Linked DNA regions of Geotalea uraniireducens. The protein of the gene in region 2 interacts with the protein of the main gene of each other region in a pairwise test. Links are inferred from orthologs where the notes say so. Each region holds a gene or a part of one and is shown on either strand. Other genes may lie near its edges.

Region 1 (3,876 bases), 2.8 Mb from region 2 along the record:
GACGGCGGTCTTGACCGGGATCGGGTTGCTCTCGATGAACATGGCGTTGGAGATCTTCAGCAGATGGAGGTGCAGCCGCCGCGCCTCATCCAGGTTGCCGGCGAAGAAGGCGTCGACCAGGTTGGCCACTTCCTTCGGCATGATGTTGGCGACCACCGAGATCACCCCCTTGGCGCCGCAGGCCATCATCGGGAAGGTGATGAAGTCGTCGCCGGAGAGGACGTCGATCTTGTCGCCGCAGAGGGCGAGCACTTCCGAGGCCTGCTGCAGCGAGCCGGTCGCCTCCTTGATGGCGACGATGTTGCCGATCTCCGCCAGCCGGGCGACCGTTTCGGGGAGGAGGTTGACCCCGGTGCGACCCGGGACGTTGTAGAGGATCTGCGGGATCGCTACCGCCTCGGCCACCGCTTTGTAGTGGCGGTAGAGCCCTTCCTGGGTCGGCTTGTTGTAGTAGGGGGTGACCAGCAGGCAGCCGTCGGCGCCGAGCTTCTTGGCGTGGCCGGTCATCTCGATCGCCTCGCGGGTCGAGTTGGAGCCGGTGCCGGCGATGACCGGGACCCGCTTGTTCACCTGTTGAACAACGATCTCGATCACCCGGTCGTGCTCCTCGTAGTCGAGGGTCGACGACTCGCCGGTGGTGCCGCACGGCACGATGGCATCGGTGCCGTTGACAATCTGGAACTCTACCAGCTCACGCAGTTTCTCTTCGTCGACGGCGCCGTTTCTGAATGGCGTGACAATGGCGACGATGCTTCCTTTGAACATATCCGTATCCTCCCTTTCGGCGGAATTAGCAATGATGGGGCGAAACAGCCAATGTGGGGCGCGAATGCCGCAGCGCAACGCAGAGCGGGCGCAACAGCGGCTATTCCGCTACAAAAACGACGGCAGCCGCTCTCCCTTGATCAAATCCTCGACCGTCTCGCGCTCGCGGATCACTTCGAAGCGGTCACCCTTGACCATCACCTCGGCGACCCGCGGCCGGCTGTTGTAGCTGCTCGACATGGCGAAGCCGTAGGCGCCGGCGGACATGAAGGCCATCTGGTCCCCCTGCTTGAACATCGGCACTTCCCGGTCTTTGACCAGGAAGTCGCCCGACTCGCAGATCGGCCCGACGATGTCGGCGACGACCATTCCGTCCTGGTCCTTGACCACCGGCTGGACGCCGTGGAAGGAGCCGTAGAGGGCCGGCCGGGCCAGATCGTTCATCCCGGCGTCGATCATGATGAAGTTCTTCTCGTCGCGCTCCTTGGTGTAGAGACAGGTGGCGACCAGAATGCCGGCGTTGCCGACGATGTTCCGCCCCGGCTCGAAGACCAGGTGCATGCCGAGGTCCTTGGTGGCGGCGACGATCTCCTTGCCGTAGTCAGCGGGGAGCGGCGGCTCTTCGGTGTTGTACTGGATGCCGAGCCCGCCGCCGCAGTCGAAGTACCGGAGATCGATCCCCTGGCTGCGCAGCGTGCCGATCATCACCTTCAGCTTCTCGATCGAGTCGACGAAGGGGTTGACCTTGGTCAGCTGGGAGCCGATATGCATGTCGATGCCGATCACCTCGATCCCCGGCAGGGTCTTGGCCCGGGCGTACTCGGCCATGGCCCGGTCGATGGTGATGCCGAACTTGGCGTTTTTGAGGCCGGTGGTGATGTAGGGGTGGGTCTGCGGATCGACGTCCGGGTTGACCCGGATGGCGATGCCGGCCTTTTTCCCCAGGCGGGAGGCGATCTCGGAGATCCGGGTCAGCTCCTGCTCCGACTCGACGTTGAACATCAGGATGCCGCTGTTCAGGGCGTACTCGATCTCGTCGTCGCGCTTGCCGACGCCGGAGTAGACGACCTTGCGCGGGTCGACGCCAGCCTTGAGCGCCCGGAACAGTTCACCACCGGAAACGATGTCAACCCCGCCGCCAAGGTTGATGAAGGTCTTCAGCACCGCCAGGTTGGAGTTGGCCTTCACCGAATAGCAGACGGTGTGGGGCACCGCGGCGAAAGCCTCGTCGAAGGAGCGGAAATGCCGCTCCAGGGTGGCCTGGGAGTAGATGTAGACTGGGCTGCCGACCTTGGCGACAATTTCCCGGATCGCCACCTCCTCGGCGTAGAGTTCGTTCCCCTTGTACTGAAAGTGATTCATGCCTTTCCTCCGTCATATGAAAATTGTATGAAAACGCATCGCGAACCGTAAACAAAAGTGGGTATTTTTACCACACGGCGTTATAAAAGTCAAAGTTTTAAGGACTTACCGCGCCCGGCCGGCACGCTGTGGCCGTCTATTCGGGGGGCGCCAGGGCAGCGCGCACCTCGTTGGAGGCGGCCCCTTCCACCGACTCCCCGTCGACGCCGATCACTTCGCGCACCAGATAGAGGTAGCTGACGCCCCGTTCGAGGCGAAGGTCTTCGAAACGACGTTCTTTCGTCGGCTGGGTGGTCAAGAGCTCCAGGGAACGGATATCGTCGCTCCGCCGCCGATAGAGGTTGTAGCCGAGGAAATCGGCCCCCGGCGCAGCCGCCGGTTCCCAGCTGAGCTGGACGCCGGTGGGGGTGGCAACCGCCTGCAGCCGCGGCGCCGGCGGTGGCACCACCATCCGCCAGCGAGCCCGGTTCGACGCCGCACTCTCGGTGCCGTCCCCCTTGAAGGCGATCACCTTGTACTGGTAGATGGTGCCGTCCTTCAGCCCGCTGTCGGCAAAGACGTAACGGTTGTTGAAGCGCCGGACGTCCTGCAGGTACTCCGGATCGACGGTCTTGAGCAGCTGGTAGGCATTGGGGCAGGATTCGCAATCCTGATCGGGAGGGAGCACCACGCGCCGGTAGAGGTGGAAGCCGGCCAGCCCCTTGAGCGCCCGGCCGGCGGCGTCGACGGTCGGCGCACTCCAGGAGACGTAGAGCCGGTCTTCTTTCTGTGCCACCTGCAGATCGGCGATCGGTGCCGGCTGGAACGCCTCGGGAGGGATCAGCGGCCCCTTCTTGCCGCAGCCGGCAACCACCCCGACGAGCAGGGCAACAAGCAGTAGTTTTTTCATCGGGGGCCTTCTCTCCATCCCTCGGCGGGCGAGGGGATATCGGGCGCCGGGCTAGCGCCCCGCCTTGATCCGTTCGATCTCCGCCTTCACCCGCTCCAGGGCGGTGCCGCCGGTGGCGGCGCGGGCGTTGACCGAAGCCTCCAGGCCGATCGCCGCGGCGATATCGGCGCCGATCTGCGGCGAGAACCGCTGCCACTCCTCGACGGTCAGGTCGGGCAGATCCTTGCCGTTGGCAATGCAGTAGGCGACGGTCTTGCCGACCACTTCGTGAGCGTCGCGGAACGGCATCCCCTTCCGCACCAGGTAGTCGGCGACGTCGGTGGCGGTGGAGAACCCCTTGGCCGCCGCGGCGCGCATCGTCCCGACGTTGACCCGCATCTCGCGGATCATGTCGGCGAAGATCTTCAGCGACCCCTTGACGGTGTCGATGGTATCGAACAGCGGCTCCTTGTCCTCCTGCATGTCCTTGTTGTAGGCGAGCGGCAGCGACTTCATCACCGTCAGGAGCGCCATCAGGTTGCCGTAGACCCGGCCGGTCTTGCCGCGGACCAGTTCCGGGACGTCGGGATTCTTTTTCTGCGGCATGATCGACGAGCCGGTGCAGAAGGAGTCGGAGAGCTCGATGAACTTGAACTCGCTGGTGGACCAGAGGATCAGCTCCTCGGAGAAGCGGGAGAGGTGCATCATCAGGATCGAGGCGGCGGCCAGGAACTCCAGGGCGAAATCGCGGTCGGAGACCGAGTCGAGGGAGTTGCGGGTCACCGCCGGGAAGTCGAGCAGCTCGGCCACGTGTTCCCGGTCGATCGGGAAGGTAGTGCCGGCCAGCGCCCCGGCGCCGAGCGGCAGGACGTTGGTCCGCT
Region 2 (4,867 bases):
TTACTCATCCCTCAATTACAAAGACGCGCTTTCGGCCACCGGCCGACCGGGGGTAACTCGGAATTACCCCCACACCCCCGGGATTGATGCGGCGGGCGAGGTAGTCACCTGTGCTGACGGGGCGTTCGTTCCCGGGGAGCGGGTAATCGTCACCGGCCACGACCTGGGCATGGACACAGCCGGTGGTTTTGGTCAGTACATCCGCATACCGTCGACATGGGCAATTCGGCTGCCACAGGGATTGGAGTTGCAGGAAAGCATGATTTTCGGCACGGCCGGGTTTACGGCAGGCCTGTCGACATGGCAACTGAGCCGCAGCGGGATCGAGCCGGGTGACGGCGAAGTACTGGTTACAGGCGCCAGTGGAGGGGTGGGGAGCATCGCCGTAGCCGTGCTGGCACAAGCAGGCTATCGGGTAGTTGCTGCCACCGGTAAAGAGCAGGAGAAGGAATACCTCCTGTCGCTCGGGGCAACGCAGGTAATCGGACGGGATGAAGTAATTGCCGGAGTAGAACGGCCCCTGATGAAGGAAAGATGGCGCGGGGTGGTCGACGTAGTTGGAGGAACAACCCTGGCTGCCGCCGTCAAGTCAACCTCTTATGGCGGCACGGTCACCTGCTGCGGGCTTGTAGGTTCTGCCGAACTGCCCCTGAACGTCTACCCGTTTATCCTGCGGGGGGTCAGGCTCATCGGGATCGATTCGGTCCAATGCCCCCGGGAACCGCGCCAGACCGTCTGGGAAATGCTTGCCGGTCCCTGGAAGCCTGCCGCATTGGCGAAAACGGCTACCGAATGCACCTTGCAGGAGTTGGAAGGGAAAATTCACACGATTCTCAAAGGAGAACTGCGGGGACGCGCCGTAATAAATCTGACGGCCAGTTGACGCCAGGGCGGGGTCAGCTCAGGCCAATGGCAGCGTAATTTCCACCACCAGCCCACCATCCGGGGCATTGTCCGCCGTCACTGTCCCACCGTGCAGGGAAACGGCTCGCTCGGTAATGGCCAGGCCGATCCCCGTTCCGCCGCTCTGCCGATCACGGGCATCGGCGACCCGGTAGAACGGACGGAAAATGCTGGTTAGAGCACCGGGGGGCACACCGGGGCCATGATCCCGGACCCGGATTCGTGCCCCCTGCTGTTCATCCGAGTCGAGAGCGATTTCGACCGCCGTCCCGGCGGTAGTATAGCGAACGGCATTACGCACCACATTTTCCAGTGCCCGGCGCAACAACTCCCGGTCGCCCAGCACCGTCAGCGATTCCAAGCGCGTCACCACCACTTTCCGGCCATGCCCTTCCGCTTCGAAATGGCCGTCGGCGGCCACTTCTTCAACGAGGGCGGGCAGTTCGACCCGCTCCTTCCCAAGGGCTTCCTTTCCTCCCTCAAGCAGCGTAAGCGTCAGCATCTCGCCGATCATCTCGTTGAGTCGCTCTGCTTCCCGTTCAATCCGGTCCAGCGAATTTTCAGCCGCCGGGGCAGCGTGCTGCCGCGCCAAACCAAGTGCGACACTGAGTCGGGCAAGGGGCGAGCGAAGCTCATGGGAAATATCCCGCACCAGCCGTTTCTGGGAAGTCAGCAGGGCTTCGATCCGTTCCGCCATCCGGTCGAAATCGCGCCCCAAATCGGCAATTTCGTCCCCCTTGTTTTTCGATCCCGCACCGACCCGGGCCGAAAGGTCGCCGGCGGCAAGACGCTGGGCCGCTGCACGGAGTCGCCGGATCGGCGCCGTCAGTCGCCATGCCAGTCCATAGCAGACTACCCCGCCGACGACGAAATAAATCGCCAGCCGGTAAACGAAATCGCGACGGAAGGGGGAAAATTTTTTCCATGCCGGGATGCCCGGCAACTCGGCAGCGGCAATGTAGTGCTTGCCTTGGGAGCTGGTCACCGGCAGAGTCATCACGAGCATGCCATTCCCGGCAGTCATTTCTCCCCCGCCTTTTTGCACTGCACGCTGCACCGCTTCACTGACTGCCGGAGGGATGTTCAGATGGGTGAGCGGCCGGCCGTCGCCGGCAAAAAGGAATCCCCACGTTTCCGGATGTCGACCTCGGATATCCGTCCCACCGGCCAAGACATCTCCCCCCCGCTCGTATGCGGCCACCGCGTTGTTGCCATAGAGAGCGAGGGCCTCGCTGAACATTCGGCGGCGCTCCTCGACGATATGGCGCCGGTGTTCGGCGAGTGGGCCGTTCTGCATACTCACCGCCAGAACGAAAAAGACGGTTCCGGAGAGAGTCATTGCCAGCCAGAACCAGAAAAACAATTTGACGAACATGGTCCGCATCGATAGCCATCCTTTTACAAATTCCCCGTAACGCCGTGTTCTCCCCGCCCGGGGATCAACGGCTCCCCGCGGGACGGGAGTAGATGTAGCCAACGCCCCGAACCGTCTTGATCCGTTCCTCATCATCAACCGCCGGCCCGAGTTTGCGGCGCAAGCTGCTCACGTGCACGTCGATGCTCCGATCATAGGGACTGAGCCGCCGCCCCAACGCCTGCTGCGACAACTCCTCGCGGCTCACAACCCGGCCGGCAGCGGCAAGAAGGATTTCCAGCAGCGAAAACTCCACGGAAGTCAGGTCCACCGCACGTTCTCCCTGGCGAACGGTGCGCGCGCCCAAGTCCAGCTCGACATCGCCAACCGCTAGCAGGCGATCCGCCCCGACATCGCTGCCGGCCGCCGGTTGCCGTTCCGCCCGCCGCTGAATGGCCCGGATTCGCGCCACAAGCTCCCGCGGATTGAACGGCTTTGGCAAATAATCGTCCGCCCCCATCTCAAGGCCGACAATCCGGTCGACATCGTCACCCCGGGCGGTAAGCATCAGCACCGGCACAGCAGACGTACCCCGGATCCGCCGCAGGACGTCGAAGCCGCTCATCTGCGGCAGCATTACGTCGAGCACCACGAGAGCAAAATCCCCCTCGAGCGCCCGTCGCGCCCCTGCCTCGCCATCATGAACGGCAGTCACGGCAAAACCTTCTGCCGTCAGGTAGTCGGTCAACAGCTCACAGAGATCGGTATCGTCGTCAATCACCAGGATATGGCTCATGGGCGGGAACTCCTTTCATTTGTCGGCATTATAGCCGAACCCCGTGAAATTCCGCTGTAAAGAAATGTAAACCATCGACAGCCCCATTTACAAATCTTTACGCGAAACACAGAACTCTTAACCCCGGTTTGCGCGGAAACGGCGTAGAGTGTTACCGTCTAGCGCCCGCCCGGGTGGAGACAAACACGAACAATTTTTGCTTGGTTGCGAGGCATCTGATGTACCATTCATTACTCACCGCCACCACACACGTCCCGCTGAGCGCACCGCTCCCGGCGCAAAGCTCTCTGCTGTTTATCGGCGCATGGAAAGATCCCGACCCGGCCCTGACAACCTACCTGCGGGACCTGGACTACCAGGTCGAGGATGTTGCCAATTGGCGCGACGCGCTCCTGCTATTCCCGCACCGATCTCCCGACATGGTTCTTCTCGATCTTGCCCTGACCGGCGTCGGCTCGCTGGCGGTTATAGTTTCAGTGCGTGAGGTCTATCAGGGGCCGCTGGTCGTGCTTGCCGACAGCAATGACGAGACCTGCCATATCCTGGCGCTGGAATTCGGCGCCAGCGACTTTCTCGGTGGCCCCGTCAGCCACCCGCTCTTAGCCGCCCGGCTGACGGCACTGCTTCGCCATGCCGGCCCGCTGCACGGCGCCCGGCAGCGGGCCACAATTGCCCTGGGAGACCTGACCATCGATGCGGGGCGACGGGAGATCACCATCCGCGAGCGCACAGTAGAACTTACCACCGCCGAGTTTGATCTGCTTTGGTATCTGGCCTGCCATGCCGGATCGGTCGTTAACCGCAACGACATCACGCTCGCCCTGCGTAATCGTGAATATAACGGCGCCGACCGCTCCATCGACATGTATATTTCCCGTCTTCGCCAAAAACTAGGGGACGACCCCCTTGCTCCCCGGCTGCTGAAAACGGTCAGGGGAAGCGGCTATCTGCTGAACAGCCACGGTCCTTAGCCAAAACGGGCCGCTCAGCCGGCGCGGCAACCATCCTCACGACTACCGTTCGCAGCCCTGACGAAAAAATTTCATTTCCCATGATGTCATTGTCGCTTTCTCGGGTAACATTGGGTAACGGCAGTGAACACCCGCTCTTCACCCGGATACCGGCATTTCTCGTCAAGACATGACCCGGAAAATTCCCCGTCAATCCGGGAGTTTCCCCTTGACGCTGGTAAAACGCCGATGATATCGTCTTTTCCGCATATGTGATCCCGTTACGACAGGCAGAGTATGAAGCGCCAAAGCCTTAAACTGCGATTCGTCGTCTCCATCGCCGTGGCGTACCTGGTGATTGGCGCGTTGACTTACGTGGTCTTCAATTTCGTTACCGGTCGGGTAGTCGACTCGCTCGGGACAAGCTTCGCCATCAAACAGGCGCTGCTGGAAAAATCGCGGCTGCTCTCCGCCCTGCAGCGGGACCTTTCGCTGTCGCTCAAACTGGGCGACTCGCCACTCCTAAAGCGCTGGGCGGTCGACGAGCACAATCGCGACCTCGGCAAACTCGCCCGGGAGGAACTGGAAAGCTATCGCCGGAGTTTCACCGGGCAGAGTCTCTTTTTCATCCCTGCCCGGTCAAGGAATTATTACTTCAGCGACGGTCCGGCCAGGAATCCTTTCGCCACCCCCCGCTACGTCCTCAATCCCGTCAATGTCAACGACTCCTGGTATTTCAGGACGATGCACGACGTGGACAATTTCGAATTGAACGTCGATTACGACAACCACTTGAACACCACCAAGGTATGGTTCAACGTCGTGATCAAGGATGCCGCCAACCGCAAGATCGGTCTCGGCGGT

What was found. Proteins that work in one complex are often made in the same cells at the same time.
Region 1: the proteins of QMN23_RS05140 (region 2) and lysA interact in binary tests that used the Escherichia coli proteins (3 or more experiments, as listed by UniProt). The link is inferred for Geotalea uraniireducens from one-to-one orthologs.

The regions. Positions count from the first base shown.
Region 1 is NZ_AP027151.1:3,917,523-3,921,398, forward strand. The notes cover bases 1-2,886. They hold lysA (diaminopimelate decarboxylase), read right to left. Parts: upstream 2,128-2,886; coding sequence 874-2,127; downstream 1-873. Other genes in these bases: dapA (4-hydroxy-tetrahydrodipicolinate synthase), read right to left, coding at 1-765; lptM (LPS translocon maturation chaperone LptM), read right to left, coding at 2,264-2,886. In the rest of the region: more of lptM, read right to left, coding at 2,887-3,016; argH (argininosuccinate lyase), read right to left, coding at 3,068-3,876. UniProt on the Escherichia coli protein: Specifically catalyzes the decarboxylation of meso-diaminopimelate (meso-DAP) to L-lysine. Is not active against the DD- or LL-isomers of diaminopimelate.
Region 2 is NZ_AP027151.1:1,087,576-1,092,442, reverse strand. The notes cover bases 1,199-4,085. They hold QMN23_RS05140 (response regulator), read right to left. Parts: upstream 3,054-4,085; coding sequence 2,343-3,053; downstream 1,199-2,342. Other genes in these bases: QMN23_RS05135 (response regulator transcription factor), read left to right, coding at 3,272-4,024; QMN23_RS05145 (ATP-binding protein), read right to left, coding at 1,199-2,287. Outside these bases: QMN23_RS05150 (YhdH/YhfP family quinone oxidoreductase), read left to right, coding at 1-883; more of QMN23_RS05145, read right to left, coding at 902-1,198; QMN23_RS05130 (SpoIIE family protein phosphatase), read left to right, coding at 4,301-4,867. UniProt on the Escherichia coli protein: Response regulator member of the two-component regulatory system CpxA/CpxR which responds to envelope stress response by activating expression of downstream genes including cpxP, degP, dsbA and ppiA.